Regions from separate parts of the Sporosarcina sp. USHLN248 genome, predicted to be linked through region 1. Evidence: a T-box and tRNA genes for the amino acid it is inferred to sense, from the RefSeq annotation. Region 1 holds a T-box; the other holds one or more tRNA genes.
What was found. The T-box of region 1 lies ahead of proS (proline--tRNA ligase). A T-box ahead of a tRNA ligase gene usually reads a tRNA of that ligase, here a tRNA-Pro.

Region 1 (15,951 bases):
TTAAATTAGATAAAGTAGATGTAGTAATTGTTGGAACTGGTTGGGCCGGTGGTGTAGTGGCAGCTGAACTTTCGAAAGCGGGCTATAAGGTGGTTGGATTGGAACGCGGGAAAAACCAAGTGCGCGAGGATTACATAGGAGTAAAAGACGAGCTGCGCTACACGAACCGATACGAAATGATGCAGAATCTTTCTTCTGAAACGATTACTTCACGTAATAATATTGACGAAGTGGCACTGCCTGTTCGGACCCGTCAAGAAATGATGGTGGGTACGGACTTAGGCGGTGGCAGTGTACACTGGGCTGGGTCGACATACCGTTGGCGTCCATATGATTTTGAAATTCGCAGCATGACGATCGATCGGTATGGTAAAGAGAAAATCCCGGAAGGCATGACCATTCAAGACTGGGGCATCACATATGATGAAATGGAAAAGTACTATGATAAGTGGGAAAAAACGGCTGGTATTTCGGGTGAACCTGACCCGTTAGGAGCTCCGCGTTCTAGTGATTATCCTAATCCGCCGATGTTAGAATCTCCACCGATTAAGCTATTCAAAAAAGCGGCAAAAGAATTAGGGTATCATCCATTTCAAGTCGCATCCGGCAATTTGTCTCAAGCCTACACGAATCCTGACGGCGAGCAAATGAATGGATGTATGTACTGCTCTTATTGCACGCAATACGGATGTGATTTCGGCGCTAAGTCCGATCCATTAGTGACAGTTCTACCGACAGCGATGAAGACTGGGAACTTTGAAGCGAGAGTCGGGGCATACGTCCGCCGTGTATTATATAAAGGTGGAAAAGCAACAGGTGTAATGTATGTCGATACATTGACAGGCCAGGAGTACGAGCAGCCTGCAGATGTAGTCGTATTGGCAGCATTTACGTTTACCAACAATCGGTTATTGATGCTATCGGGAATTGGCGAGCAATATGACCCAAAAACGAGGACAGGTGTCATTGGAAGAAATTTTAATGGTCAATTCGATATTACATTCCTTGGCGCAAGAGGGTATTTTGAAGATCGGAAATTTAATTATTATGCTGGCGCTGGAGCGTTAGGCGGAACGCTGAGCGACTTTGCAGCTGATAACTTTGACCATAAGGACTTGGACTTCATTGGCGGTGGAGGAATTGAAATGAGGCAGTACGGAGAGGCGGCCATTTCGAGCAACCACGTACCTAAAGGAACGCCAAAATGGGGTGCGGAGTTCAAGAAGAATTCCATTCATTACGCTTATCGGAATCTCGTTGTTTGGTATACTCCGAATATTATGTCTTGGTGGCATAACTACCTTGACTTAGATCCGACCTACAAAGACGATTTCGGCGATCCACTTTTGCGTGTAACGAACAAATACACAGATCAAGATCGAAATATTGCCAAGTTCGGAATTGAGAAATGTCGTGAAATCATGGAGAAGATGGGTGCTGACATAATCGATGAGGACGAAGTGCCGCATGAATTCGATCATATATACGATGGTGGGCATTATGCAGGAGGAGTTATCATGGGGTCTGATCCAGCAACTTCCGCTGTAAATAACTACTTGCAAATGTGGGATGCTGAAAATATTTTCGTTGTCGGCGGATCCGCTTTCCCACAATTTGGCGGGCATCATCCGACAGCCACAATTGGAGCATTGGGCTACCGAGCAGCAGAAGGCATTGAGAAATATTTAAAAGCTGGTGGCGGGCAATTGGTCCAAGCGAAAAAGGAAAGCAGCGTAGTATAAGCGACTAGTGATAACGCCATGAAAGTAGTATAATATCGAAAAAAGGGAAACCGTTATTTTGGTTTCCCTTTTTAATTTAAATGCCTAGATCTTTTTTACAAACTCCGATTTCAGTTGCATAGCGCCGAATCCTTCGATTTTACAATCAATATCATGATCACCCTCGACGAGACGGATATTTTTCACTTTTGTTCCCATTTTGACGATAGATGAACTACCTTTTATTTTCAAATCCTTAATGACAGAAACTGTATCACCGTCAGTTAGTACATTGCCATTTGCATCTTTGACGACTTTCTCCTCTGATTCCTCAGTCTCTGCACCAATCATCCATTCATGTGCACATTCCGGGCAAACAAAAAGATTGCCATCTTCATATGTATATTCTGAATTGCATTCGGGACAGTTTGGTAAATTCATCATAAATTGTTTCCTCCATCCAACTATAATACATTTACTATAGCAGATATACGGATTATGCCAAGTCGTCCATATGCTTCGAATGATGAATCGATGCATGCAATCTGTTCGGAATGTTGTATGATATAGGTAGTTTTAAAATTCGGAAGTGATAGAAATCAGTGAAATATTTGGCGTCCTTCGATAAAGGGGGGGAAGGTCGTATGGATGATCGTTTTGAGCTTAGCTTTAAAAATAAGGAAGTCCGAATGTGGGTTGCAATTATGGTACCGACTTTTTTGGCGGGAGTGTTCTTTTTGATTTTCGCGAATAGACAGCACTTGTATATGGCGAATTTATTTCCGCTGCTTGGTTGGATATCTTTTCGTGTATGGCAATTTGTTTATCGGCGAAAACAGAAGCGAGCTCTCTAATGATGCATGTACCATAAAAGATATTGTAAAGGAGACTTTATATGAAATGGAAAGTGCTTGATTCGAAATATCATTTTAAAACGCCATTTGGAAATTTGAGAAATGATACTTGCCAAATGGAAGACGGAACAATCATTCAAGATTACTATGTCAATGAGTATGCGGATTGGGTAAATGCGGTTGTGATGACGGAAGATGGACAGATTGTTCTTGTCGAGCAGTATCGCCATCCGGGTAATGGTTTTTACATTGAAGTGCCTGCTGGCAAGATAGAAGAAGGGGAAACATATGAAGATGCCATCATTCGGGAGGTTAGAGAAGAGACCGGATATTTATCTAATGAACCGCCGATTCCATTAGGCGAATTTATGGTAAATCCGGCTACACAAACAAATAAAGTGGCTATGTTTTTAATCAATAATGCAAAAAAACGGTATGAACAAGAATTGGATGAGACAGAGAGATTGGAAGTTCGACTTTTTCCTTTTAGCCGTATACCAGAATTGATTCAAAAGAAAGAGATTACGCAGTTTTTTACAGTGAGTGCTTATTATATGGCGAAGGATTATTTGAGTAGAAAGGAGAGAAATGATGAGTAAAAAGCATGCACTTGTCATCGGCGGCTCTGGCATGTTGGCGGGAGTGAGCCGCTTTTTGGCGAAAGAAGGATTTGCTGTTTCTGTTGTCGGAAGAAATTATGCAAAGTTACAATTACTTAAAAACGGATGCCCGCCAGAGTCGATTTTTCCGATTCAAGCTGATTACAATACCGATCTGCTTTTCACAAAAGTGAAGGAGGCCATAAATGCGCGGGGGCCATTTCAGATAATTGTCAACTGGATGCCGAATACCAATGCGTTAGAGCAAGTATGCCAACTTAATAAAGAAGCTAATTCCTTCCGACTTGTCCATGTGAAAGGTAGTAGGAGGTATTTTGAGGATGAAGAGATTCAAGTCTCTACAAATTGCCTTTATGAAGAAGTGTATTTGGGTTTTATTTTAGAGGGAGATACGGCCAGATGGCTGACGCATGATGAAATTTCAGGCGGTGTCATCGATCAAATTGTTCACGGAGGAAAATCGCAAATCATCGGACAATTGCAACCTTATAGCGCTAGGCCGAAGTAGGAAGGAGAACGGAATGTTAAAGAGAAAATACGGCAGCCGATATGATTGGAAACGGATTTTGAAAAGGAGCTATGTGGAGCGGTATATTGTAAGCCCTGAATATGAAGGATATGTTACGCTTTTTCGGATGCATACAGTGTCAGCACCTTTACATAAGACGTATGAGGGGAAGTCGGTATGCATAGCAGACGAAGGATTTAGCTGGATGCAGCATTTTCCTACCGGAAAGCGCTATTCAGTGACGACAGTTTTTAATGGAGACAATGAAATCGTACAATGGTACATCGATATATGCAGTGAAAATGGCTATTGCGAAACGAATGGGCCTTGGATGGATGACATGTTCCTTGATTTGATCGTACTGCCTACCGGCGAAGTCATTGAAAAAGATGCGGATGAATTGGAAGAGGCATTGCAAAATGGACACATAACCAAAGAGGAATATATGCAATCTTGGGAGGATTTTAGACTTCTGAAAAACAAAATAGTGGAGAATGAATTGGATCTTGCGAATTTGACGCAGAAGCATTTTCAAGAGCTGAATGGATAGGGAAAATGCTTATGCGCGTTGGGAGATCTAAATATTTATGAAAAACCTCTCAATCTATGACGGATTGAGAGGTGCCATATTATTTTTTGACCGCGTGGATATAATGAATCGTTTCGAATGCGGACAAGTAATCGGATCTCTCTTGGAAAAATTCATTGTTAATGGTATCAGGCGACAAATATTCGTAAATGAGTAAACCTGCATTTTCTAACATTTTCTCTATTTCATTATAGGTAAAGCAGGATTTCATTGGCTCGCCACTAGCTGAAGCCATTTGAACCATATTTTGAACTCGATTAGATCTACCTTTTTCTTTAAAAAGGTTGTCATCTGCATAATCAAAAACGATTGAACTCCCTGATGGAACTTCTGTAAACAATTGATTTACCAAGTTTGAATTTTCTTCTTTTGTTAAATAATAGGAGACACCTAAAAAACTGTAGAATGTTTTTTTGTTCGGCTTAAAACCTGCTTCAACAAGAGGTTGAACAGTAAAATCTTTCGTAAAATCCATAGAAACAAAATGAAGATGTTTGGGAATTGGGTATTCGGCATATGACAGTCTTTGCTTTTTAAATTCTTGTGTAGCTAAATAATCTACTTCAAATATTTCTATACTTTGTTCTAATTTTGGATGTCGAAAACAAAAGGTATCTAACCCCGCTCCTAAAATAACATACTGTTTTGCACCTAAAGAGATTTCATTGAGCAATACATTTTCGCAATAGGCTGCACGTGACAGAGGAGTGGGTGATAGCTGAACTTGGGTTACCCATTTTAAAATTTCATCCGGATGATCCTGATATTTCTTCGCAATATCTTTATTGAAGAATTGAATACCTTGGATCATGTTTTCGCGAATATTCGCGAATTCTTTTTCGGTAATTAAATCTTTTGCAATGAAATCATCAAAAATTTTAGGTGTGTCAAATTTACTGTGATATGCTCGGGCGAATGCTGCGATTAAGGAAGTTAAACTTGATTCATTCTTCTTCATATATGCTCCTCCCGTAGAACAAAAATAAGATCCCCCTGGCCAGGAGAATCTTATTATATAATGGAAAACAGTAACTGTAAATTATAGCATATGTAAATTTTTTTGTCAAGTTCATAGGGCTGTTTTTGTGAATTGATTTCATAGGAAAGGGGACTGTCAATGAGCAGATTGTATGAGGCAATTCAACTTAGAAATGAAGGAGAACTTGTAAAATCCAATGAACTATTAACATCTCTTGTTGAAGAGACGCCGGGTGATGCGCTGTTGAACTATCAAACAGCGTGGAGTTTCGATGCTTTAGGAAAGGAATCTGCGGCAATTCCTTATTATGAGAGAGCATTGCAGATAGGACTGGAAGAACAAGATGCAATAGGTGCGCTTATTGGTCTTGGGAGCTCCTATCGCGCATTAGGCAAGTATGCGGAATCGAAAGAAGTATTGGAGAGAGGGATAGAACAGTTTCCTGAAAACAATGCGCTCAAAACATTTTACGCGATGACATTATACAATGTAGGCGAATATGAAAGAGCGATGGAAGTATTATTAATATGCATTGCGGAGACATCAAGTGATCCTCATGTTGTAGCGTATAAAAAAGCAATCGGGTTTTATGCTAATAACTTAAATACGACTTGGTAAGTGGGGGAAACCAAATGGATGAAAAATTTCAAATAACTGATAATGAGCGGGAAAAGGTTTTGAAAAACTATTTTCGCTTCGGTGTCGACGGGCCGCTCGATACGTTTCCGAGCAAAGAAAAGAGAAAATATATAGTTGCTGAAGAAATTGCGAAACGGTTTGAAATGGGCAAAATCTATATGGAGAAAGAGGTAAACGAGTTATTAAAACAAATTTATCCCGATTTCGCAACGATCCGGCGATTTTTGATTGATTATGGGTTTATGAATCGGAGCGATGATGGGGTGGAATATTGGGTTGAGGGTGAGCAGTATGCAAATCATTACGAGTCCGAAAAAGGAACAATATGAACCGTTTGTGAATCGAGTTTTTGCACAACACGCCGATTTGAAATGGGATTTGTATAGGAGTGTTGCAAACAAGCAAAATGAAGGCACATTTCTTTTTTGGAATAGCGGCGATGTGAAAGCATTTGTATCTGCGCATTCTTCTTCTATCCATCCTTTTTGTGTTTATATAAGGATTGCGTACGAAGAAGATACTGAAGGACTTGAAAGGATTGTCGAGTACTTAAAAAATGCTTTTCAGAAACCGCTCTTCTTTTTAATAGACAATCGGTTTGCAAGTTTAATGGATGTGTTAAGTGGAAGCGGTTTTCAATTAGTACGTCAGACGGACATTGTTCATTTTATAGCAGATTATTTTTCAAGTATAGAAAACGAATCCATCTACCCGATTGCTGACATCATAGATCATCCAAAGCTTTTAGCCAGCCTCGTTTTACTTTCTAAGCAAAAATATGCGGAAACCCATACAGGTAATCCTATGGCAGAATTGCCGATTGAGAAATGGAAACAATTCATAATCGATGGGTTACTACAGGAGTGTAGTTATGTCGCAATAACGGGTGAAAAGGTGGTAGGCTTTAGCTTAATGTACGGGCTTTCGGAAAGAAGCTATGAACTTGGGTGGGTCGGTGTAGAGGACAATGATCAAATGGATGTATTGGACATAATGCTTCGAAAACAGCTGCAGTATGCTAAGGAACACGGAATTCACTTTATTGAAAAAGAGGTTGATTCAACCTGTCCGTATTCAATTCATATTTGTAAATCACTTTTTTACGATATTAAGGAAACATGGTATTCATATGTGTCTCGAAGATTTGGAAATGACGAAGTGAGGTCTTCATCAGTGGGTTGATTCGCCCAAAAATCTTGGGTTTGTATGATTCATGAAACTCTGCTATATTATAAGCAATATACAATCCACGATGTGGCCAAGTAGATGGAAATTGTGAGACAGAGAATATAGCGAGGTGCTGAGAGCTATATCACCGCTTTTCGTCGAACCCTACCACGGAGATGTCATGCAAACATGACCGGTTCGTTTCCGTTATTGAACGTTCGAGGGCTTTTCTATTCGAGGAGCCGAATGAAGGTGGTACCACGTCTACACAGCGCAAAGACGTCCTTATTGGGGACAGCTTTGCGCTTTTTTGCATTTTGAAATCAATTGAACCTTTGGCTAATCGCGGATTATATGGAGACAATGTAGAGGAGGAAGTCTGATGAGCAATCAGCAAAATGATTTTTCAAAATGGTATATCGACACGATTCAGAAAGCGGATTTAATGGATTATACGCCAGTTCGAGGGTGTATTGCGTTTAAACCGGACGGGTTTGAAATTTGGGAGCATATTCAAGATGAAATGGATCGCCGCTTTAAAGAAACTGGCCATCGCAATGCATATTTCCCGATGTTAATTCCTGAGTCGTTCTTCCAAAAGGAGAAAGACCATATCGAAGGATTTTCTCCTGAGCTTCCATGGGTGACAGAAGCTGCGGGTGAAAAGTTGGAGGAGCGTTTGGCGTTGCGTCCAACTTCCGAAACGATGATTGGGCATTTGTATTCTGACTGGATTAAAAGCTACCGCGACCTACCTGTGTTGATCAACCAATGGGCGAACGTATTCCGTTGGGAGAAGAAGACATTGCCGTTCATTCGTACTTCTGAGTTCCTTTGGCAGGAAGGGCATACAGCGCATGCTGATGAGGAAGAAGCTCGTGAAGAAACGATGCAAATGTTGAATATTTATAAGGAAGTTGTTGAAGACTTGCTTGCGATTCCTGTTTACGATGGACAAAAAACACCATCCGAGCGCTTTGCGGGTGCGGTCGATACGTACTCAATCGAAGCGATGATGAAGGATGGAAAAGCCGTTCAAGCGGGAACATCACACTATTTAGGAACAAAATTTGCGGAAGCATTCGATATTAAGTTTTTGACGAAAGAAAATCGCCATGAATTCGTTCATACGACATCTTGGGGTACTTCAACACGATTGATTGGTTCTGTTATTATGGTACACGGCGATGAGCAAGGTCTCGTACTGCCTCCACGGATTGCACCGACGCAAGTTGTGTTAATCCCTGTCGGTCCGTGGAAAAAGAATCCGGCAATTATGGAGAAGTTGGATGAAGTTTTCGCTGAACTGAAGGCAAAAGGCATCCGTGTCCGTTTGGATGACTCCGATCAATCGCCTGGCTTTAAATTCAATGAGTGGGAATTAAAAGGTGTGCCGCTTCGCGTTGAATTGGGACCACGTGACCTTGAAAACAGCCAAGCGCTCTTGAAAGCCCGCGACGAAGATGAAAAAATGGCGGTAGATCTATCGGAAATTGTTTCGCGTATTGAGCAGGAACTGCAAACGATGCAAACACGCTTGCTTGAAAAAGCACGTGCATTCCGCGCAGAACATTCTCATACACATATTGATACGCTTGATGAGTTAACAAAGCATATCGAGAATTCTGCAAGTAAAGGTGAGATTCCTGGTTGGATTTTGGCTGGCTGGTGCGGAGATGATGCCTGTGAGGAAAAAGTGAAAGAGGAAACGAAATTCACAACACGCAACATTCCATTCAATCCTCCTGCAGAAAAATCGACATGCATTTGCTGTGGTAAAGAAGCAGAGCATACCGTCTGGTTTGCGAGAGCTTATTGATTTTTTGAATGAAATTGGCTGCCGCCCTTCAAGAGGGGCGGCAGCTTTTTTGGCGTTGTCCCGTCCTGTCAGGTTTAATTGGACGACTGTGACCGTTCGGTGGAAAAAAAGAGTAGAATAGGTGATAACCGCCTGAACACTGGTGGTTACTCCCCTGAAACACCTTCAATTCCCTATGTCCGTACTACCTCTGCTTCCTTCCCATAAAAATGCAGCCATGCTTCGAGGATGCCCCCCGCACAGTGGGCTACGGCGCGATAGAGGTTTGGGTGGTCTTCCATCGCGATTAGTTCGGGCTGTGCATTACCGACAATCACGGAGGGGTAGCCTAATGAAAGCATGTCCATGTCGTTGCCGGAGTCTCCAGCGATGAGTGCCTGAACGTTCTTCGCAGTGTAGTTGGAAAATATATACTCTAATGCTTTCCCTTTTCCGGCCGTCGCAGGAAGAACGTCGATGTCGCGATCTGAACTAAATATGAATGTATGTGTGATGCCTTGCCGTTCAAGTGCATTCTGAAATTCCTCCACTAACGATGAGTTGCCCTTTGGAACAGTGAAAGAAATGCGCCGATTGTCTGGCAATGCTTGCCTATTTAATAATGGGAAGTCTTCTGCAATCGAGATAATTTCATCGGGCCTCCAATTTTCGGACATTCTTTCGGCCCATTGGCTGTCTTCGACGTTTGCATGATGATAAATCGCCGTTCCGACATCTGTTACTAATAAATCGGGAATCGGGAGCTTTTCGCTGTAAATTAAAGATTTTGCTGAAGATAGATGTCTGCCTGTTATATAAACGAGGGAGACGTCGTGGGGAAGACGATCGAAATGAGCAAGCAAAGCTCCTAAATTTTCTTCTTGTCCAACAAATGTACCATCGAGATCAGTTGCTAACATGAATGGCTTGTGTCTCACCAGCGACCACCTCATATAATTGATCCATTCTTTTTGCAATTCTCGACCAGTTAAATTCCTTCCTTGCACGAGATGCAGCTTTTCTCCCTAAGGACTGTGCAACATCCTTATTCATTGCAAGGAATTTCATGGCACTTGCTAAATGTGCAGGATTTTCTTTTTGAACATGAATTCCGGTTTCTAAGTCTTTGACGACATCTTTTAATCCGCCGACTTCCGATGCGATGACAGGGCTGCCGCAAGCTTGGGCTTCTGCCGCAACCATACCGAAGGACTCATAAGTTGAAGGTACAATGACTGCAGTCGCTTTATTGAAAAGCTCTGATAGCTCTTCCTGTGTACGGGGTCCGATGAACTCGACGTAATCTTCTATTCCGCTAATAGCCCTTTGCAGTTTGCGGGATTTTGGCGATTTCCGTTTTAGATCGATTTGATACGTGTCACCGCCTGCAATGCACAGTTTTGCAGATGGAGGGATTTCTTTTTGCTCCAATAGGAGTCGAAATGCTTTTATTAATGTATAGATGCCTTTCGTCTCTTCCAACCTTCCTGCAAAAACAAAGAAAGGAGTGTTTTTGCTACTATTTGTATCCTCTGGTTGGAATGTTTCATCTACACCGATTGGTATTACATGGATAGGAGCCGGGTCAGGAGTAACACTACGAATTAGTTTCCGTTCGGTTTTTGTTGTAGCGACGATTGAATCGGCAGTTTCTAAAATGAGTTCTTCTGCTGATCGTCTCTTAGGCTCAGAAACTCCTGTTGCCTGCTGCTTTGCAACGGATAACGAATGGGATGTATGGAGCCAAGGGAGACCGATGTCAAGCGATGTTTTTCTCCCTAATAATCCCGATAGCCAATAATGTGTATGCATGACATCGTATGTTGAAAGCGATAAAGTCTCACGCATTTCGTAATAGAAATCTGGAAGCATGCTATACAAATCGCTTTTTTCCACAAACCCTTTAATGCCTGCTGCGACGCGGATGACTCTACAATTCTCCCCAAAATGTTCAATTTTCGGAGCATCTGCGTTTGCCCAATGAGTGACGACATCTACAGAATGCCCCCGTTCACTTAACGCCATGGATAGTTGTTTAACATAGTTGTTTTGTCCGCCCGCCTGTTCTCCGCCAAGCGTTGCCAGTGGGTCACCATGATCAGAAATGAACAAGATTCTTTTTTGCATCGCTTTTGTCTCCTTTTACAAATAGTCATAGAGAATGAGTATGTAGTGTTATTACCTACCCGGATGCTGTTGATATAAACATTTTGGTGGGATTTCTACCTATAGAGTGTGTTTTCTTTAAGTCTTTCAAACTGGTTCCGGAGTATTCTAATTTGGATACACTGGATCTCATTCAATTTGAACATTTTATGCCAGACCTGATATCTATTTGAGCACTTTTCGAAAGAGAGGAGTGTTAAAGATAAATATTCAAAAATGCTGTATAAAAGATTGTGATATAACGGCGACTCCATTATTGATCCATATCGAAAGGACAGATCTCCGCTTATCCGTCTGCACTCAGCATTCTGATAATTTAGGGCAATTATTACAAAATAACGGTCCGATCGATTCATTTCCAAACGATAACGAAAGCATCGAAGCAATGAACTGCCTGCTATGTACCGATCAAGCAGAAGTGAAAATTACGACCTACACAAATCGTTCGGAAACGTATCTATGCAAGGAGCATTCACAGAAGTTTCTTCATCGTCAATTGGATTCTGAAGATCAGAAGAAGTTATTTCAATCCCACCTTGAAATCGCGCTTCACCTAAATTGCTCAAGTATGCTATGATAGGAACATATTAAGCATTTACTAACTGATGAACTTGACCCAGGCGGGACAAGTGTATTACCAACTATTCAAACGCTCAAGAGCGATGGAGACAGCTCAACAACTGTCCATCCTTCTTTGTGCGTTTTTTTATATAGATAAAATCGCTGAAAGGAGAATTGATTATGAACAAACAAAATGTTCTCATTCAAGAAATTGAGGTATTGCATGAAGGTGTTTTTTGAAGGGAGGTTTTATTGTGTGTCTTGGAAAAAAGAAAGAGCAAATACCTCACATAAAAAGCCAAAAGGGATAGAGGTTGGAACCCTTATAGCTTTTCTTGTCTTATCCTAGCCCCAATTGTCAGCTCAGACGAAGGAGATGTCGGTAGGCCGCATAACAGCGATCATAAAATAGAGTAACAATAATTTAGGTAAATCCCATAATCACTTTTATTTTAAGATTTTGCCGAAATACATAGTGCAGGGGAGTAAGACCAGACAATATCCCACCACCAATACTATTGAAAAGTGTTCTGGAAACCCATTTATGAGAATTTCAAGTTAAAGTTTATTGTTTAGGCTCAAATTTGAGCAATTTAAAAGACTAAGGTAAACTCAACCCCAGTCTTTTTTAAAACTTATACATCAGACAGAGGATGCTACCGTTGATTTTTTACCAAAACTGTTTATCCAAAAAGAAGGAGCAATGCAGATTAATAAGTTAGAAAGGACGGATTAGTCAATAGAAAGAATTGCGGTTATTTTAGTGTTTATCTTTACAGCTTTATGCCTTTGCGGATTTGGCATGCTGATTGGTAATACAAAAAGGAACGACAAAATTGACAAGATATATTATACCCTAGGGGTTTTCGGTGGTATCGGAATGCTAATGGGTTTTGTGTACTTTAAGTTTATACATTAATGGCGAAAAATCTTTATCCAATAGGAAGGAGCTCAGTAGAATGATCAACCAGCTAATTCACGGAGATTGTTTGGAGATCATGCCACAATTACCCGATAAGATCTTCGATATGATTTTATGTGATTTGCCTTTTCATTTCTTGTTTCATCGTAGGGAAAAGTATGGGGAGGCGTTAAATTTGCTTGAAGACGGATATAAACCTTGTGCTTCATGCGGTGTTTTGATTGACGATGGCCGCGTTAAAAATGGTGAATACTTGTGTCGTGATTGTTAGCACCATGGGTTAAAGAAGAAACACACCCTGCTTGCTAGCTGTATATTTTCAAAAAAAATATGAATGCGGAGGATTTCCAATGGGAAGCAGGGGCATGTTTCTTTGGAAATATTGGAGATATGATTGAGGATATAAGATCAATTGTATTGAGAGATGGATTGCTTATCATTGCCGGTCTGAAGCAAAAAGGAAATGAGTAATTTGGACATAATTTAATAGTCGTCTTAACGTAATTAAGAAAGGAAGCGATTAAATGGGGAACGAGTACGTAATTGTCGGAACAAAAAAAGGAATGCGTTTCACTTCCTGCGAGCAAGGAACGTCAGAACAAGAAGTGACTTATCCAAGTAAAGAGGATGCAGCTGATGATTTAAAAACCTATAAATCAACATTTCCGTTCGAAAATTTTGTAGTCCAACAAAAGCAGGATCCATTGCCGTTTTTGAAAAGGGGAAAATAGTCAGATACCAGGCAAGCGCGTAACTTCCCATTGAAGTAAGAATATTGGTATGTTATAATATGGCTAATTAAAAGACGGAACAGGAATACCCTGATTGGACACGTTTTATCGTGTTCTTTCAGGGTGTTTTTTTATGGAGAGGGGGAATCAGTGTGTCTTGGAAAAAAAGAAGGGCAAACGCTCCGCTAGACAACCCTAAAGCATCGAGATAGGTACTCTTATTGCGTTTCATCGAAAAAACAAGGAATTTGAAGGCGTCATTGACATGATCCGGGAAAACTCCGTCATCGTGAAAGTAGATGCTGACATACAAAAGTATTTGTAAATCGAAAACGAGCTTACAGTCGTAAACCATAAAAATTATCGGGTGTTGAATTAACGTGTGGACTATCTTAACAACTCAAATAACAAAGGATACTACAACAATGACAATCGAATTGGATATCGACCATAAATTATTTGAATCGTATCTAATTGATCGGAGCGTTTTGTATCCTTCCTACATTAATTTTAATACATATTGATACAATATTTTAAATCCATCGGGAAAGGTATCAGCGGGCTATTGTGAAACGACTTTTTGAATGGTTGGAAGAAGAGTATAGAAATTTTCAAAAGGAGTGGTTGGAGAATGCCAACTAAGCACCGGTGAGATGATGAATGTGAATTGGTTTACGTTATTGATTGCAGCTGTCATTGTAATTTTTGTTTTCCGCCTGTTGTCGATCGTTCGTTCATTCTTCTTTCGATTGGTCGGGTTTGTGGCGGCAGTAGTGGCGGTTTGGCGATTGTACATCATGTTTACTTATGGTTGATATCAATATACAAAAGGGGAATTTTGAAGATGAAGGGGTTTCTACAACAACTGGCCGATTGGTGGGAAAGAAATAAGAAAGCAAAGCTGAATGCAACGCCTGTTTAAATTAAGAAGGAAAAAATTATAAATAAAAACACCTTTGATTTAGTACCAGATAACTAGTACATCCATCCGAAGGTGTTTTTTGACTTATTTACGAAGGTCCGACTCCCAGCACAAATATAGCAGTTAGTGAGACCATAAAACTTATAACTAATGATATTCCCCAATCGACTTTTCTAGTTTGGCCAAATAACAGGCTTATAAAACTACAAATAATGAAGTTAATAACGAAGAGTACGCCAAACATAATAAATGTAATCATGGGAAACACCTCATTTTAAGAATTATAGACCGGTTACAACTCCTGAATACATAGAAGATTTGGCATAGTAAAACGGTGGTTTATCCCAGCCGGTCATCTCGGGAGCGTCGTAAATCACAAGTCGGTAGTCTCCCTTACCACCAGAGACATTAAAGCTGATTTGGCTTGTACTCGTCACTGATTTAGATTCCTGAGTTGTCCACCAGAGCCCATTACTTTTTTGCACATCAATATGAACTCTTTTAACATTTTTGGTTTTTACGAATTCGTCAACTTTAAACTTAACGTTAATTGTATCACGACTTGAGTAAAAATGCACATAATCTTTTACGTGACTTGAAGTTGACTCTGTTGTCTTCCCACTAAAATTCGTTATATGGACAGTTGAAGCGGAAGCCAGGCCCGAATTAACCGTGAATATCGCCAAAACTAAAACCAATATAGTTGCAAAGCGAGTGAATATATTTTTCATCTAAAGTAGCTCCTTAATAATCAATTTTCGCTTCCATAATTCGATATTCTTGAGTCGGACCGTATACATTTACAATAATAGTTGTGTAATATGACTTTGGAGACCACTTTAATGGTGTAAATGTTCCCCGGCTATAGACTTCTGCTATTTTCGCATCTCTGCCAAGTATACCGTCTACACCAGATTTCGTGGTAGTTTCAGTTCTGCTATATGCAGCACCGCTAAGATCAGGAACAGCAGTCAATCCAGTTAATTGACCTGAGCTATTCCATGAGAAGGTACCAGAAACAGCGTGCCTGAAATTGAACCCCAATGTATTTGCTACATATGCTTGATAGCTTTTGGATCCAACAGTAGAGGTTGCAGAGACTGAACCTTCTTTCAAAAATGGAGAAACTCTATTCTCTTTTGCTTCAAAAAATAATGTGACATTGCCAGAAGTTACTTCTACTTTCTCTGCACCATTCTCTAATTGTTTATTCGCTTCCTCCACTAAGGCTTTAAGCTCCAAGTTCATAGCTTCTATTTCTGCTTCATCCGGAAAATAGCTTTCCTCCGCAGATGCATTTAAGCTATTACCTAAAAACAGAGTAAATACAATAGCCACTATATATCCGATCTTTTTCAATTTGAAAATCCTCCTTTTTATTAATTTTCAGCAATGTTTTGTTTTTACTGCATGTTCAGAGGAGCGACCTCTAAAGTTGTACAACTATATATAATTTAACATTAGTAATGGAAAGCTTGAAATTTGCGTACATACAACCAATTCCAATAGAACTATAAAACATTAATAATATTTTTACGTTTTTTGATACAATAGCAATATAATGGGTTTTCAATTTATTTTAACGATCTGTATTACGTATTTATACAAGAATAAATAAAATACGACATTTATTTGCTATACAAATGCAAGAAAGGAGATGATGTTTTGAATTTAGGCAAAAGAATAAAGAATATTAGGGAGAGTAAAAGTTTGACGCAAGAAGATATCTTCACGGGTATAGTCTCTAATTCCCACTACAGTAATATTGAAAGTG
Region 2 (15,951 bases), on a different contig from region 1:
ACAAACATCTTCACGGAGAATGGCCGTCCACAGTGCCATTAAGCCGCCTCTTGAGAAAGCATATAAATGAATTCTTTCTTTCTCAACGTTTGGATGCTGTTTCAGAACATCGACTGCGTTTACAGCATCTTGTCGATCTTCCCCAGCAAATTCGTCACGTCCCTCGCCACCGCGGTTGCCACGGTAATAAGGGGCAAAAACGATAAACCCTTGAGAGGCGAATTGCGCTATGCGGGATGGGCGTACCATACCAACATGCTGTATGCCTCCGCGCAAATAAACGATGCCTTCATACATTCCCTCTTCTACTGGTTCAGCTAACATGCCTTTCACCTTATAGCCATCGGACCAATACGTTATTTCTTCGAGGCGCACATGAGGATTTGGAGAAGGGTAATCCCGCCGATGCAAAATAGCGGCATTATGAATCATAGGCATTTACCCATTCCTTAATTTTTGCCATCCCTGCATCTTTCATATGGAAACTTAATTGATCGCAGTTGGATAGCTCTTCATCTGACATCCATAATGCCCCAGCAGTTTCATACAGCGTCGGGTCTTCTTCAATCTGGACTACTTTTCCAGTGAAAACCGCTTTGCAAAATGTCACATTGCTTATGACAACATATTCTGCAAATTTTACTAAGTCCGTAATATGGACACCCGTCTCTTCAATCGTTTCGCGAACTGCGGCCTCTTCGATTGATTCGCCCTCTTCCGCTTTGCCTCCTGGGAATTCGATGCCTCGAAGCAAATGTCGAGTCATAAGCCATTTTCCTTCATGTTTTAAAACGACAAGAACATGTCTTGCCTCCATTCCCATCGGATTATCGCCAAATGTTAGTTCCACTTTTGCGCCTTGTAAATCTTTGAACGTAGTAACCAACGACATCACGTCCTTTCAATCAATGAACCGTCCGGCATTCTTCTACAAAAGGCCTCACCTATGTAGCCATTCGATTAATCAATCACATAGAGAAGCCTTTTGCAGAATTTTTGAAGTGGACTAAAACAGTCAACTTTAACGTTTGGCCGGCTCTCTAAAATAGGGCAGCTGCTCAATGAACCTTTTCGATTCATCGTCTGTAAATTCATGGATTAAAGCATACAATTTCTTCGTTCTAAGATCAATATCATGGTTATCCCGATCATAGTGATAGGGCAAATAAGGCAATGTATGACCTCTGAGAAAATTCCTGAATTCCAATTTTCCTATTTGGGAAAATAATTGATGAAAGACCGGAAGAAACTCCTTGCTCATTTCTACTTCATATTCCCACGGGGCTGCATGCTTATGAGGATATACTTGTTGATTTTTAACAGAAACATACATTCTAACCTTGTCGTTCGCCATACAAAACCATCCTTTTTTAGGTAGTATGGCTTATCGCATTGAATCAATGCAGTATTTTTTTATTTCCCCTCATTTGCAATGCGTTCAACCGCGATTGCGACATTTGCATGTACATTCGGGTCAAGTGGATGAGGAACTAAATCACCAGGCTTTGTGCTATCGACAATCGCAAGCGCAGCTCCGATCAGCATTGGATAAGTAATCTCTTTCGCTTGTGCATTCAACGCTCCTCTGAAAATTCCAGGGAATCCTAATACATTGTTCACTTGACGTCCATCTGCTGCGTATGCTGCTCCAGCTTTCAAAGCAACTTCAGGTTTAATTTCAGCATTCGGGTTCGATAATGCTAAGATGATTTGACCTTCCCTTACCATTTCTGGTTTGATCAATCCCTCTACACCAGTTGTCGCTATGACAATATCACAAGTTTCCATGAGTTCTTCGATTGAATTTAAAATCGTTCCGCCATGCTTTTTCATTCTTTCAATAGCATCCGGATTCCGATCGACTCCACACATCTCTTTTACTCCATATGCCATGAGCATTCTGCTAATTGCAAGTCCTGCTGCCCCTAAACCGATTTGCCCTACGACAGATTGTGACAATTCAACATCTGTCTGTTTACATGCGTTCAACACGGATGCCAATGTAACAACAGCTGTCCCATGCTGATCATCATGCATGACAGGAATATCTAATTCCGCTTTCAGTCTTTCTTCGATTTCGAAGCAATGCGGCGATCCGATGTCTTCAAGCAAAATACCTCCGAAGCTTTGGTGAATATGTTTTACCGTCGCAACCACTTCATCTGGATCACTTGTATTCAATAAAATAGGAATCCCGCTAATTCCGGCAAATTGATCGAATAAGACGGATTTCCCTTCCATGACGGGCATTCCTGCCACTGGCCCAATGTTTCCCAATCCTAAAATCGCAGTGCCATCCGTAACAATCGCTACTGTATTTGAAATTCCAGTAAAATATTTTGCTTGCTCCGGGTCTTCTTGAATCACTTTACATACGTTTGCAACGCCTGGCGTGTACGCTCTTCTTAAATCGCCTAAAGAACGGATTTCAAACCTGCTTTTCATTTGAATTTTTCCGCCTTCATGCGCTTGCAATACATCGTCTGTTACGGCATGTACATGAATTCCATTGCCGATTGCATTAACGGCCTGAACAATCGTATGTAAATGCTCTTCGCTTTGGCATTGAATTGATATATCCCGTATTGTAGATAATGTCCCTACTTTTATTGTCTGGATATCTCCAATATCACCCTTCAATTCACCGATTGCCGCTGCCACTTTTGCAAAGTTCCCGGGCACTGAAGGCGTTTCAATAATTAAATTTCTAATAAACTGTATATCCGACATGCTATTTCCTCCTAAAAAATCCTCTTCCTATTCCCTACCCTATTTTACACCAATTAAAGGCCACAACAAAAAATAAGCACGCATTCCAACAGAGGAATACGTGCTCTCTTGCTAAATCCTAAGCCTTCAAATCAACAGTTTGACCTTTATGAGGATGGACCACTGCTTGAACAGATTGATTGTCCATGCCTTGTAACAAATCCGTTACTACATTGGCATTCATTGAAAGCGCTTTGTTCATGACACTCATTTGCACTGTAGATTGCAAGCTTCTGAGCTGGCTTGCCATCATTGCATTCAGTTCCATTTCCCATTCCTCCTCTCCATCCTTCTATCGGAGAGTTCGGTCATTTGTTAAGGATTATTGCATTATTTATTGTCTTCACCAAGAAATGCATTCAGCATCCATTGATGTTTTTCAATGCTTTGATAGATCGCATTCAATAAATCCTCTGTCATTTCGTCACCTTCATTGCCGGCTGTCTCCATTCCCTTTTTCAATGACTTCATAATCTTATCGAAGTCGTCCGCAATCGTCTTTACCATATCTTCAGCTTGCTCTTTGCCAGTTGCTTCTTCAACGACAGATTGCCTTAGATGCTCTTTTAATGTAGCTGTCGGTTTGCCGCCTAAAGTTAAAATCCTTTCAGCAATATCATCCATATGAGCGGTAGCTTCATTATATAGTTCTTCAAATTTTGCATGTAAAGTAAAAAATGCTTTTCCTTTCACGTACCAGTGATAATTATGTAGCTTTGTGTACATTACCGACCAAGTAGATACTTGGACATTTAATTCTTTCATTAACTCTGTCGACATTAAGTATTCCCCTTTTCGCTCGTATTTACCAGTTCGATGCTTCTCCCTGTTATTTTACCACCAAAACCAATAAACTAAACATAGAAGAACGTAAGGAGCTTTTTTATGAAAACTTTATTTATTGGCCTAATTAAGGGCTATCAAAAATTTATATCACCATTAACCCCTCCTTCATGCCGTTTTTACCCGACATGTTCACATTACGGAGTGGAAGCGATTCAAAAACATGGCGCATTAAAAGGCAGTTTATTAACAATACGCCGAATTTCGAAATGTCATCCTTTCCATGAAGGCGGTTATGACCCAGTACCAGAGAAATTTCCAAATAAAGATTAATTGTTCCCCTCTCACAACCGGCAAAACGTCCGGTTTTTCTTTTTGTTTGCTATTATAAGCAAGTTCTTGTATTATGGGAAAGCGATTCAATCGTAATGATTACTATTACGGAGGATAGTATATATGAAGAAAAACATTATTCTGCTGCTGCTCATCTTTTCATTAACCATATATCTAGTCGGTTGCAGTAAAAGCGAAAAAAAGCCTGAAAACAAAGGTGATAAGGCTACCGTTTATACAACTGTTTATCCACTTCAATATTTCACGGAACGGATCGGTGGAGAATATGTAGATGTGAAGTCGATCTACCCTGCTGGCGCTGATGAGCATTCTTTTGACCCTTCCCAAAAAGATATGATTGCACTTTCGGATGCGGACTTATTCTTTTATATCGGTTTAGGCCTTGAAGGCTTCGTAAATAAAGCTGAAAAAACGCTATCAACAGAACATGTTAAAATGGTTGCCGTTGCTGACAGCATTTCTGATGATCTATTGCAAGGAGACGAAGAAGAACATCAGGATCAGGAACATGACGAACATCATCACGAAAAAGATCCCCATGTATGGATTTCTCCAATTTTAAGTATTGAGCTTTCTTCAGCTATTAAAGAAACGTTAATCAATCAGATGCCTGAACATAAAGAGGATTTCGAGAAAAATTTTGATTTACTGGAAGACGATTTGATTGAATTGGACAATCGATTTAAAGAGATGGCACACAATGCCCCTAAAAAAACCTTTTTTGTGTCGCATGCCGCTTTCGGATATATTGCCAATGAATATGGCTTGCATCAAGTCGCAATTGCAGGATTGAATTCCCAGAGCGAACCGTCCCAAAAAGAACTGGCATCCATCGTTAAACAGGCAAAAGACCAAAACGTCCGTTATATTTTATTTGAACAAAATATTTCTTCTAAGCTAACGGAAGTAATCCGTAAAGAAATTGGCGCCGAATCATTAACATTGCACAATTTAGGAGTGTTAACGGAAGAAGACATTGCAAATGAAGAGAACTATTTCTCATTGATGGAACGAAATTTAAAAGTGTTTGAAAAAGCTCTTTCAAAATAATTGAAGGTCAAGTAAAGGACATAACGAGTTAAGATGTTATGTCCTTTTTGAATAGCAACAGCCATGCAAAAAAACGTTTATTAGAGCGGCCTTTTTCTGAAATGCTTCAATTCCCTTCTCATCAATTTATTAGAAGCGTTGCGTGGAAGCTCGTCAACTATATAAAACGATTTTGGCACTTTAAATTTTGCTAATCTTTCTAAACAAAACTTTTCAATTTCTTCTTTTTCAATCGGTTCTTTACAAACTAAAAAAGCGATTGGTACACTGCCCCATTTCTCATCTTCCTGCCCGCACACCCCAGCTTCCAATACGGATGGGTGGGAAACGAGTACATTTTCTATTTCGGCTGGATAAATGTTCTCTCCTCCAGAAATAATTAAATCAGAACGTCGATCTACAATATACAAATAGCCTTCATGATCCATATAACCGATATCCCCGGTAGGGAGCCAACCATCTTCTAACGGGTTTCGATCGGCAAACCTGCCGACATAGCCTGGTGTCACATGCGGTCCTGCAATCATTACTTCCCCATGCTGCATCGGCTTTTCGGCATCCCTTATTTTAATTTGATTAAAAAAGAGCGGTTTTCCAGCTGAGCCTATTTTTCTAAGTGCATCATCTGCGGATAATGTCGCTGTTTGTGAACTTGTTTCCGTCATCCCATATGTTTGCAAGACAGCTATGCCACGTTTTTCTGCACGCCTTAAATAATCGATCGGCAGCGGGCCCCCTCCAGCTAACATCGTTTGGAAATTAGGATGCGCGAACATTTCGCTTTTTTCCATTTCACGTAAAATACGATCCAAGCTATTTGCAACTACGGACATTCTTGTCACCGAGCCTTTTTGAATTTCCTCAGCCGCCTCGATCGCGTCGAACTTTTCATAGAGCCTAATGCCCATGCCATATAACAAGGACCTGACGATGATTGAAAATCCACTAATATGAAAAAGCGGTGTTGTACAAAGCCATACATCATTTTCCGAAAGGCCTAAATTCAAGACGGACGACAATGCATTGGATGTATGATTTCCTACAGTTTGCCGAACACCTTTCGGAAAACCTGTCGTACCCGATGTGTACATGATTGTAATGGTTTGTTCGGCTTTCCATGTATTGATTGGGGTAAAATCGATTTCCTCAGAAGAAGCAATAAATGAAAATAACAACTTTTTACGATCAATTGTTTGCAGCTTTTCCGCAAGTGAATCTTCAACAATAATGGCTTCTGCTTCAGAATCCAATAACTGATAAGCAATTTCCTTTTCAGACAATCTGCTATTGATCATGACAATTTCAATACTTCCTAATAGGCATCCGTGAATCATGAACATCATATGTGCATTGGATGGCCCCAAAAGCGCAACACGCGTACCTTCACGAAGTCCATTTGCATATAGCTTCCGAGCAATGCGCATTGCCTCATCATGCAATTCCTGAAATGTCCATTGCTGTTGTTCAAATGACAATGCCACTCTATCCGGCGTTAAATATGCCCTCTGTAACAACCAATTTGGAATCATAAAAACATCTCCTCTTTCCTAAGGAAAAACCGCCTTAGAAAAAGGCGGTTTTTCATGATTGATTAAGGGAAGCGTGGGAATTGACCGAAGTCCGGTTTGCGTTTCTCTTTGAACGCATCGCGTCCTTCTTTCGCTTCGTCAGTTGTATAGTAAAGAAGTGTTGCATCTCCTGCCATTTGTTGAAGACCAGCAAGTCCATCTGTATCTGCATTCATAGCTGCCTTGATGAAACGAAGTGCAGTCGGGCTCATCGCCAACATTTCCTCACACCATTTGACAGTTTCGTCTTCCAATTGTTCATAAGGAACGACTGTATTGACAAGACCCATATCAAGAGCTTGCTGTGCGTCGTATTGACGGCATAAATACCAAATTTCTCTCGCTTTCTTATGACCGATAATACGTGCCAAATAACCGGAACCATACCCCGCATCAAAAGAACCTACTTTAGGGCCTGTTTGTCCGAAACGGGCATTATCTGCAGCGATCGTCAAGTCACAAACAACATGCAATACATGTCCTCCGCCAATTGCGTAACCTGCTACCATCGCAACTACTGGTTTAGGAATGACACGGATTAGACGTTGAAGGTCCAATACGTTTAAACGTGGAATTTCATCATCCCCTACATAGCCGCCGTGTCCACGGACTTTTTGGTCGCCCCCTGAACAGAACGCCTTTTCTCCTTCGCCAGTCAAAATGATAACTCCAATGCTTTCATCGTCTCTTGCCCGAGAAAAAGCATCGATCATTTCCATAACTGTTTTTGGACGGAACGCATTGCGCACTTCAGGACGGTTGATCGTCACTTTTGCAATGCCGTTGTACTTCTCATATTTAATATCCTCATATGTACGGATTGTTTCCCATTGACGTGTCATGTTATTCCTCCTCAAATTTTTAAATCGTTCAGAAACTCCTCTACTATTGTAACAAATTGCTTAGGTTTTTCCACATGAATTGCATGTCCTGCATCTTCTACAATAGTATGCTGAAATAATGGTGCTTCTTTTTTCATTTCCCGGGCAATAGTTACAAACTTCTCATCCAATTGCCCTGTTATTAAAAGAACAGGTAGATGCAATGTATGCAAGTACTGCCAATTGGACTGTTGACTTCCAGTACCGTATCCTAACAAACTGTTCGCCAAGCCTTTTTCTCGCTGTTGCAACCGTTCGTTTCTAATTTGCTTTTTCGTTTCAGAGGAAAGGCGCTTCTGCGAATGAAATAAAGGAATATTCTCCCAAAGGTCAACAAAACTATGAATGCCTTCCTTAATGATTTTCTCAGATAGTTTTGCATCCGCTTTTCTTCTCTCAGCCCTTTGTTCCTCACTTTTTAAACCCGGTGAAGCGCTCTCTAATAGTAAGGAATTCAAGCTTTCAGAATGAGCAATAGCGTATGAGAGGGCAACGCGGCCCCCCATAGAATACCCTATTAAAGAAAACTTATCTAAGTCAATTTGCTTAAAGATGCAATGTAAATCCTCTACAATTTGCTCCATTGTGTAACGTGAAGGATCATCCGGCACAGAAGTTTTCCCGTGACCGATCAAATCAATGGCAATCGTTCTATATTGATGAGCTATTTTCGAACGGACTTCATTCCAAGTTGCAGTCGATCCTGTGAAGCCATGTAAAAATACGATCGAAGGTTGATCTTCTTTACCGCTTATTTCCACATAATAGTCTACTCCGCGAACTTTCAAAGAAATTTCATTCATTGCGATCAAGTCTTTCTATAATTTCAGTCCAATAAGCTCGATGAGTTTTTACATTTACTGGCCGACTTGTGAATACTTCTATGATTCGTATAGGTTTCGTTTTCTCTTTCTGCAGTTCATTCGAAAACTGGTCAGCATTCTGTACCGCCGTATATTGTGCATCATACATCGCAGCGATATGTTCGAACGTAAGCCCTGTCGGTGTTCCAAACAATTCTTCAAAATGATTCGGCACCGTTGCCTGTGACAAATATGAAAAAATACCTCCACCATCATTATTTAAAATGACGATTGTCAAATCAGTCTCTTGAAAACGAGAAATGGCTAATCCATTTACATCATGCAAAAAAGATAAATCTCCAATTAATAAAAACGAATTCCGTTTTCGAACAGCTTGTACACCAAATGCACTTGATACAACTCCATCAATGCCATTTGTTCCCCGATTGGCGAATAGCGCAATATCCTTATTTGTCTTGCTGAAAAATGTATCCACGTCACGAATTGGCATGCTGCTGCCAACAAAAACATCACTTTCCGAAGGCAATAATTCAAGCAGTCTTTTTACTATGATCCCCTCATCACCTAAGTCACCAGTATATTGAGCAGTTACTTCTGACGCAATTTCATTTGCGGAAATCCATAATTTTTTGTACGCAACATGTTCACTAGTTATTTTCAAATTGAATAGTGCTTCGGGAGCCGCTTGGATATGATGCGTCACAACACCAATCGAATCGCGGAATTCCGGAGATTCATCAACTGCTACAAAGACAGGTGGCTTAGCTTTGCTTAAAAACAAAGTTAAAGGCTTAGAAACTGGTTGGGCTCCAATTCGAATTACAGTATCGGGCACTGCACGGCCGCAAAAGGATTCACTTTTTAGAAGTGCATCATAATGTTCAATGCATAGATCCCTGCAATCTGCTGGCACATTCGATCTCAAATTGGAGAGCGGGTCACAAAGGATGGGCCATTGAAGGGACTTAGCGAAAGTCCAAAAGGCATCTTGATCGAAGCCGACCGGCAATTCACCTGCAATAAACAATCCTTTTTTCGTATTTGAAAGCAGGTCATTTAAACGGTTTACTTGTACTTCACTTAACCCTATTTTTCCTTTAACGCTTTCAACGAAAGTCGACGGAGCGATTTTCCTTTCAAAATCAATGAGCAATGGTTCTCGCAAAGGGACATTCAAATGAACCGGACCAGCAGGACTTGTCATCGCAGTTGAAACAGCTCTTTGAATATGTCGATCCAAGAAATCAGCTATTGCCGGATGCTCATCAGGCAACGGTAAGTCAACGCTGAATTTAACGTGTTTACCGTATAAATTCAATTGGTCAATTGCCTGCGGTGCTCCTACTCCCCTTAACTCGTGGGGACGATCTGCAGTGATTGCAATAAGTGGAATCTTAGCGTAATACGCTTCTGTTATTGCCGGATGATAGTTCGACGCAGCTGTTCCTGAAGTGCAAAGCAGGACGACCGGTTTATTTGATGCCTTTGCCATTCCTAATGCAAAATATGCAGCGGAGCGTTCATCGATCTGCATATAGGTTTTCAGAGCATTGGATGCTGCAAATGCATAAGCGAGTGGGGTGGAACGTGAGCCTGGACTTATAACAGCAGCCTCCACACCGGCGTTTAAAAGTGCGTTTGTCAATCGCAACACATGGTCTGTTAAAATTTTTTTATCATCCATTCAACTGTCCTCCAAGCGCGCGTAAAACTGGCCTGAACTTTACCCATGTCTCGTCATATTCATCTTCTGCATTTGAATCGGCTACAATGCCTCCACCTGCATATAAGTAAGCCTCTTTTCCATTAATTAACGCTGAACGCAAAGCCACTGCAAATTCACCATTTCCAGAGGAGTCTGTCCAACCGATTGGAGCTGCATAGTAGCCCCTGTCCATTCCTTCCTCTTGTCGAATTATCTCCATTGCAGCTGAAGTCGGGACTCCGCCTAACGCAGGTGTAGGATGAAGTGCCTTCACAAGTGTGAAAATATCACTTTCACTCGCTATTTCCCCTTCAACAGGTGTATATAAATGTTGGATATCTCTAATTTTCATCAACTTAGGATTTTTAGGGACAACTACTTGTTGGCAATGTGTACGGAACACTTTTGAAATCATTTCCACTACGTAATGATGTTCTTCCCTGTTTTTTGGATCAGCAAGTAAGGCTTCCCCTAATTGCTTGTCTTCTTCTGCTGAGTTGCCTCGTCGAATCGAGCCCGCAACACATGCTGAAAGGACTTTTCCATTCTTCATCTCAATTAAGCGTTCAGGTGTAGCACCAAAGAAAAGACAATCATTATGCTGCAATGCAAATTGATAACTCTCCTGTTGTTCATTTGAAATTGCATAAAGTGCTGCAACGGCGGACAGTTCTTGTTCAAAATGCAACACAAGACTCCTCGCAATGACGACTTTATCTGCCTTTCCGCTTTGAATAAGACTTGTAACATTATTGACAGCTTCTATATAACGATCTTTTCCCCGCTCCTCCATTGAAACGATCGGATTATCGTATTGGAATGAAAACTCCTTCACTTGAGCAAGATGGATTAAACGATCTCTTTCTTGCCGTAGCCATTCAAATTCCAAAGAAGCCTCCGGTTTATCCGTCACTAAATTAATCGATACGTATGATCTTCCATCTTCAATTTTCAGCTGAAAAGAAGGCACAGCAAAATAAGCAGAAGGGAATTGATTCCATTCCGATTGAAGTACTTGATTCGGATCATAAGAAAAACCGCCAAACAAGATTGGGGCAGCATCTTCCTCTTCCTTTATCAACGTATTGCATAAGCCGTTCCATTGGTTAGAAATATCCTTATATCGCTCTTCATGCAAGTCGCTTGTTAACGTAACAGCATGTCCTATGCCAACCAAAGTTAACGTCTGATCGGCATTTTGCCAATAAAAACGTTCCTCTTTATATTTTTGAAATCCCGCTTCAAAAAAAGCGAACGGCGACATCCTCCCAACCTCAATCGTTTCAGTAAAAAAACGAGTATAGGGAGAATTGATAGTATTTTTCATAGTATGGCTATCGGTCAACTTCCGACTCATTGTTTTCGCTCCTTATTATGTGTAAGTAAGAATAACTTTCTTATCTCTATTATACCGAAACATCGGAGTGATAGCATTTTTAATGCAAACGGGATACCTTAATCCCCGCTTTTGAAGTACAATGGTATATGCAATCAACCATGTAACGTCACGATTCTTTGGTGGCCAGTACATGGTTGAGCGGGAAGTCTAACCTTCCTCTGAATATGCGATTACAGCATGCTACTCGCTGCTTATAGAAAGTGGCATCTGCTGTATCAAGTTAAATGAGATAGGAGCGAAATAATTTGCAACAAACCATTAAAGCTGACACTGGATGGAGAATTTGGTGGCAGTTGACACGTCCACATACGTTGACTGCTGCGTTTGCCCCAGTATTTTTAGGTACAATGATTGCCTTAACGTACGGTGATGTACATTTCCTTTTATTTATTGCAATGCTATCAGCAAGCCTGCTCATTCAAATGGCTACCAATATGTTTAACGAATACTATGATTTCGTTAGAGGCCTGGATACAGAGCATTCAGTTGGTATAGGCGGAACAATTGTGCGAAATGGTGTCAAAGCAAAAACCGTCTTAAATATCGCACTTACATTCTACGCAATTGCCATCATAATCGGCGTGTATATTTGCATGCAAACCTCGTGGATGTTAGCTATCGTCGGTTTGATTTCCATGTTAATCGGTTACTTATATACCGGTGGCCCTTATCCGATTGCATACACTCCGTTTGGAGAATTGGTATCCGGTTTTGTAATGGGAATGCTGTTAATATTGATTGCTTTCTATATACAAACAGGAACCGTAACCACTGAAGCGGTCCTCATTTCTGTTCCAAGCATGCTTTTAGTCGCTGCAATTATGATGTCTAATAATATTCGCGATTTAGAGGGGGACAAGGAAGGTGGCAGAAAGACACTCGCGATTCTTGTAGGAAGAAACAACGCGATTTCCATCCTGTCTGCTTTCTTTATCGTCTCTTATTTATGGATTATCGTTCTAATTATAACTGGACAACTTACACCATGGTCTTTATTAGTATTCTTAAGCGTGGCGAAACCAATTAAAGCGATCGCTACTTTTCGCAAACATACTTTGCCTCTGGAAGTTATGCCTGCAATGAAAAATACAGCCGTTACAAACACATTGTTCGGATTACTATTAGGTATCGGGATCCTGATTGGCTATTTATTATAAAATATAAATTTCTAGTAGGCCGACGTTAATATAACGTCGGCTTTATTATGTTTTAAAACAGGTTTAAACAGGTCAACAAAAAGGGAATTGATAAACAAAATTGCTACGAATTATTGGATATGAACAACACCACCAATGTCCATACTAACGTCACTAATGAAAAGGATGTGCGAAGCATGTTATCAAATACACAAATAAACAACTTTAAAAATGAATTGTTGAAATTAAAGAAAGAATTAACAAAGACTGAAGAAGAATCAGATCTAAAAGGCAGCGCTCAAGATGAAGTAGGAGAATTATCGATGTATGACAATCATCCTGGCGACATGGGAACTGAATTATACGAGCGCCAAAAAGACCTAGCGCTAAATATACACGCTAATGATGAAGTAGAAAAGGTAGACATTGCCCTTCAGGCAATTCAGGACGGGACATATGGGAGATGTGAGATATGTGATGAGGAAATTCCTTTAGAACGATTAGAAGCAATTCCTTACGCCACACGATGCAAAGAACATACCACCGAGCAACAAATAGCACATGATCGTCCTTCAGAAAAGGACATATTGATCATGGCAAGACCGAATTCCTTTGCAGACCGACGCAAAGGCATCGCACGTGATAGTGAAGACAGTTTTCAGGAAATAGCGAAGTCAGGGACATCGGAAACACCATCAGACTTTACAGGGGATCATGATGACTATAATACTTTATATGATGATAAGATCATGGATGGCGCGGCGGAGGAAATGGAGGAATTTGTCAGCACGGACATTACTGGACAATCCCGCGGTTTCGTTAAATCCGAGATATCGGAAGAATATGAGGAAAGATTAGATGATGAAGGAATCGAATCTCCTCTCGGAGATATACCATATCATCGGAAAGACAGTTACCTAAATGACTAATATAAAAAAAGCGACATTCAATTTTGAATGTCGCTTTTTTCAATATGACCCCTACGGGATTCGAACCCGTGTTACCGCCGTGAAAGGGCGGTGTCTTAACCGCTTGACCAAGGGGCCAACAATATGGCGGAGAAGGAGGGATTCGAACCCTCGCGCCGCTTTCGCGACCTACGCCCTTAGCAGGGGCGCCTCTTGAGCCACTTGAGTACTTCCCCGTATAAAATTGGCTCCGCAGGTAGGACTCGAACCTACGACCGATCGGTTAACAGCCGATTGCTCTACCACTGAGCTACTGCGGAATATGGTGGGCCTAAGTGGACTCGAACCACCGACCTCACGCTTATCAGGCGTGCGCTCTAACCAGCTGAGCTATAGGCCCATGGAGCGGGTGAAGGGAATCGAACCCTCATCATCAGCTTGGAAGGCTGAGGTTTTACCACTAAACTACACCCGCAAAGAATGGTGGCTCAGGACGGAATCGAACCGCCGACACAAGGATTTTCAGTCCTTTGCTCTACCGACTGAGCTACTGAGCCACATAGGACTTGTAGAAGCATTATTTCTCTATCTACTTAAGAAATTCGCTATTCTTCAAATCAATAAGTTATGTAAAAAATAATAATGGCGGTCCCGACCGGGATCGAACCGGCGATCTCCTGCGTGACAGGCAGGCATGTTAACCGCTACACCACGGGACCTTTTGGTTGCGGGGGCAGGATTTGAACCTGCGACCTTCGGGTTATGAGCCCGACGAGCTACCACTGCTCCACCCCGCGATAATATTAGTTGTAAGATTTTAAAATCCTACGCATTCAGCTGTTTATGGGAGTTAGTTGAAATTTCCTTTTGGTAAATTTCACAAATCACATTCTGCGTTATGTGATTTGCTCTACCCCACGATAATATTAGTTGTAACTTTCGTATTTTCCTATATATTAACCACAATGATGAAAAGAATGGCGGAGGAAGAGGGATTCGAACCCCCGCGGGCTTTAACACCCCTGTCGGTTTTCAAGACCGATCCCTTCAGCCGGACTTGGGTATTCCTCCGTAAGAAATCTATTCAAGTAGTGGTGGACCTTGCAGGACTCGAACCTGCGACCGGACGGTTATGAGCCGTCTGCTCTAACCAACTGAGCTAAAGGTCCTTCAAGGATGGCGGCAGAGGGGATCGAACCCCCGACCTTACGGGTATGAACCGTACGCTCTAGCCAGCTGAGCTACGCCGCCGGGTAAAATATATTATATTGGTGGAGCCTAGCGGGATCGAACCGCTGACCTCCTGCGTGCAAGGCAGGCGCTCTCCCAGCTGAGCTAAGGCCCCATGAAGTGGTCGGGAAGACAGGATTCGAACCTGCGACCCCTTGGTCCCAAACCAAGTGCTCTACCAAGCTGAGCTACTTCCCGAACAAAACTTATTGGCGCGCCCGGCAGAAGTCGAATCCACAACCTTCTGATCCGTAGTCAGACGCTCTATCCAATTGAGCTACGGGCGCAAATTGCTTGATATATATATCTGGTGCCGAGAACCGGAATCGAACCGGTACGGTAGTCACCTACCGCAGGATTTTAAGTCCTGTGCGTCTGCCAGTTCCGCCACCCCGGCAATTGTATGGAGCGGAAGACGGGATTCGAACCCGCGACCCCGACCTTGGCAAGGTCGTATTCTACCACTGAACTACTTCCGCATTGAAAGTGCGGGTGAAGGGAGTCGAACCCCCACGCCTTACGGCACTAGATCCTAAGTCTAGCGTGTCTGCCAGTTCCACCACACCCGCATAGTAATTCAAAACAGTTAGTTAAAAATGGTGAGCCATACAGGATTCGAACCTGTGACCCTCTGATTAAAAGTCAGATGCTCTACCGACTGAGCTAATGGCTCGGTAGTGGTGCCGGCGAAAGGACTTGAACCCTCAACCTACTGATTACAAGTCAGTTGCTCTACCAATTGAGCTACACCGGCAATAAATCATTTGTTAGTGTTATGGTGGAGGATGACGGGCTCGAACCGCCGACCCCCTGCTTGTAAGGCAGGTGCTCTCCCAGCTGAGCTAATCCTCCGGGTTGAAATTGCGATAAGCTTCGAAATGCTGCGTCAGCTTCTTTCGATCTGTCAGTCACGTACAATTGTACGCTCCTTCCTACTCTCAATCGCTTCCATACATTCATTTATGTTCGCTCGTGTATTTCATTTTGTTGATAACTTGCATATGTAATGAATTGAAATGGTTTGCCTGGCGACGTCTTACTCTCACAGGGGGAAGCCCCCCACTACCATCAGCGCTGAAGAGCTTAACTTCCGTGTTCGGGATGGGAACGGGTGTGACCTCTTCGCCATCGTCACCAGACTATAGCTTGTCTTTCTTAAGGACAATACTTATTATATCAATTCTATTTAGTTTTGCAAGTACTTTTTTTGTTTTTTTAACCATTTTTGGAACGAATTTGTTCGTTCAAAACCGGATAAAACAGACATTGTACATCAATCAACCGAACAATTTATTCTTTGTCCAGCCTCAGCGGTCAAACGGTCGTCTCCGCTTTTCTTGTAGG

Region 2: it encodes a tRNA-Pro, which carries the amino acid that the T-box ahead of proS (proline--tRNA ligase) is inferred to sense. The anticodon was not compared.

Annotation. Positions count from the first base shown of each region.
Region 1 is NZ_JBBCZC010000012.1:50,098-66,048, forward strand. Features, by position in the region: gene WFH04_RS06800 (GMC family oxidoreductase) at 1-1,742, shown strand, start outside; gene WFH04_RS06805 (zinc ribbon domain-containing protein YjdM) at 1,827-2,165, opposite strand; gene WFH04_RS06810 (hypothetical protein) at 2,366-2,575, shown strand; gene WFH04_RS06815 (NUDIX hydrolase) at 2,617-3,174, shown strand; gene WFH04_RS06820 (Rossmann-fold NAD(P)-binding domain-containing protein) at 3,167-3,703, shown strand; gene WFH04_RS06825 (ribonuclease FAU-1 family protein) at 3,717-4,253, shown strand; gene WFH04_RS06830 (class I SAM-dependent methyltransferase) at 4,333-5,250, opposite strand; gene WFH04_RS06835 (tetratricopeptide repeat protein) at 5,410-5,889, shown strand; gene WFH04_RS06840 (DUF2087 domain-containing protein) at 5,904-6,239, shown strand; gene WFH04_RS06845 (hypothetical protein) at 6,202-7,092, shown strand; T-box leader at 7,151-7,367, shown strand; gene proS (proline--tRNA ligase) at 7,460-8,896, shown strand; gene WFH04_RS06855 (HAD-IIB family hydrolase) at 9,070-9,813, opposite strand; gene WFH04_RS06860 (glycosyltransferase) at 9,782-11,002, opposite strand; gene WFH04_RS06865 (hypothetical protein) at 11,298-11,618, shown strand; gene WFH04_RS06870 (hypothetical protein) at 12,562-12,795, shown strand; gene WFH04_RS06875 (hypothetical protein) at 13,049-13,255, shown strand; gene WFH04_RS18340 (hypothetical protein) at 13,476-13,580, shown strand; gene WFH04_RS06880 (hypothetical protein) at 13,918-14,070, shown strand; gene WFH04_RS06885 (hypothetical protein) at 14,459-14,908, opposite strand; gene WFH04_RS06890 (hypothetical protein) at 14,922-15,536, opposite strand; partial or broken gene WFH04_RS18345 (hypothetical protein) at 15,888-15,951, shown strand, end outside.
Region 2 is NZ_JBBCZC010000016.1:84-16,034, reverse strand. Features, by position in the region: gene WFH04_RS08330 (alpha/beta hydrolase family protein) at 1-432, opposite strand, end outside; gene WFH04_RS08325 (NUDIX domain-containing protein) at 422-886, opposite strand; gene WFH04_RS08320 (transposase) at 1,022-1,354, opposite strand; gene WFH04_RS08315 (NAD-dependent malic enzyme) at 1,414-2,730, opposite strand; gene WFH04_RS08310 (putative motility protein) at 2,849-3,037, opposite strand; gene WFH04_RS08305 (Dps family protein) at 3,100-3,549, opposite strand; gene yidD (membrane protein insertion efficiency factor YidD) at 3,655-3,885, shown strand; gene WFH04_RS08295 (metal ABC transporter solute-binding protein, Zn/Mn family) at 4,009-4,956, shown strand; gene WFH04_RS08290 (o-succinylbenzoate--CoA ligase) at 5,037-6,485, opposite strand; gene menB (1,4-dihydroxy-2-naphthoyl-CoA synthase) at 6,548-7,366, opposite strand; gene menH (2-succinyl-6-hydroxy-2,4-cyclohexadiene-1-carboxylate synthase) at 7,378-8,208, opposite strand; gene menD (2-succinyl-5-enolpyruvyl-6-hydroxy-3-cyclohexene-1-carboxylic-acid synthase) at 8,201-9,913, opposite strand; gene WFH04_RS08270 (isochorismate synthase) at 9,906-11,291, opposite strand; gene WFH04_RS08265 (1,4-dihydroxy-2-naphthoate polyprenyltransferase) at 11,579-12,490, shown strand; gene WFH04_RS08260 (TraR/DksA C4-type zinc finger protein) at 12,667-13,398, shown strand; tRNA gene WFH04_RS08255 (tRNA-Glu) at 13,444-13,515, opposite strand; tRNA gene WFH04_RS08250 (tRNA-Ser) at 13,523-13,613, opposite strand; tRNA gene WFH04_RS08245 (tRNA-Asn) at 13,623-13,697, opposite strand; tRNA gene WFH04_RS08240 (tRNA-Ile) at 13,701-13,777, opposite strand; tRNA gene WFH04_RS08235 (tRNA-Gly) at 13,779-13,852, opposite strand; tRNA gene WFH04_RS08230 (tRNA-Phe) at 13,859-13,934, opposite strand; tRNA gene WFH04_RS08225 (tRNA-Asp) at 14,021-14,096, opposite strand; tRNA gene WFH04_RS08220 (tRNA-Met) at 14,100-14,174, opposite strand; tRNA gene WFH04_RS08215 (tRNA-Ser) at 14,356-14,448, opposite strand; tRNA gene WFH04_RS08210 (tRNA-Ile) at 14,470-14,546, opposite strand; tRNA gene WFH04_RS08205 (tRNA-Met) at 14,555-14,628, opposite strand; tRNA gene WFH04_RS08200 (tRNA-Ala) at 14,647-14,722, opposite strand; tRNA gene WFH04_RS08195 (tRNA-Pro) at 14,729-14,805, opposite strand; tRNA gene WFH04_RS08190 (tRNA-Arg) at 14,818-14,894, opposite strand; tRNA gene WFH04_RS08185 (tRNA-Leu) at 14,916-15,004, opposite strand; tRNA gene WFH04_RS08180 (tRNA-Gly) at 15,012-15,086, opposite strand; tRNA gene WFH04_RS08175 (tRNA-Leu) at 15,095-15,176, opposite strand; tRNA gene WFH04_RS08170 (tRNA-Lys) at 15,205-15,280, opposite strand; tRNA gene WFH04_RS08165 (tRNA-Thr) at 15,286-15,361, opposite strand; tRNA gene WFH04_RS08160 (tRNA-Val) at 15,384-15,459, opposite strand; rRNA gene rrf (5S ribosomal RNA) at 15,631-15,746, opposite strand; partial or broken rRNA gene WFH04_RS08150 (23S ribosomal RNA) at 15,948-15,951, opposite strand, start outside.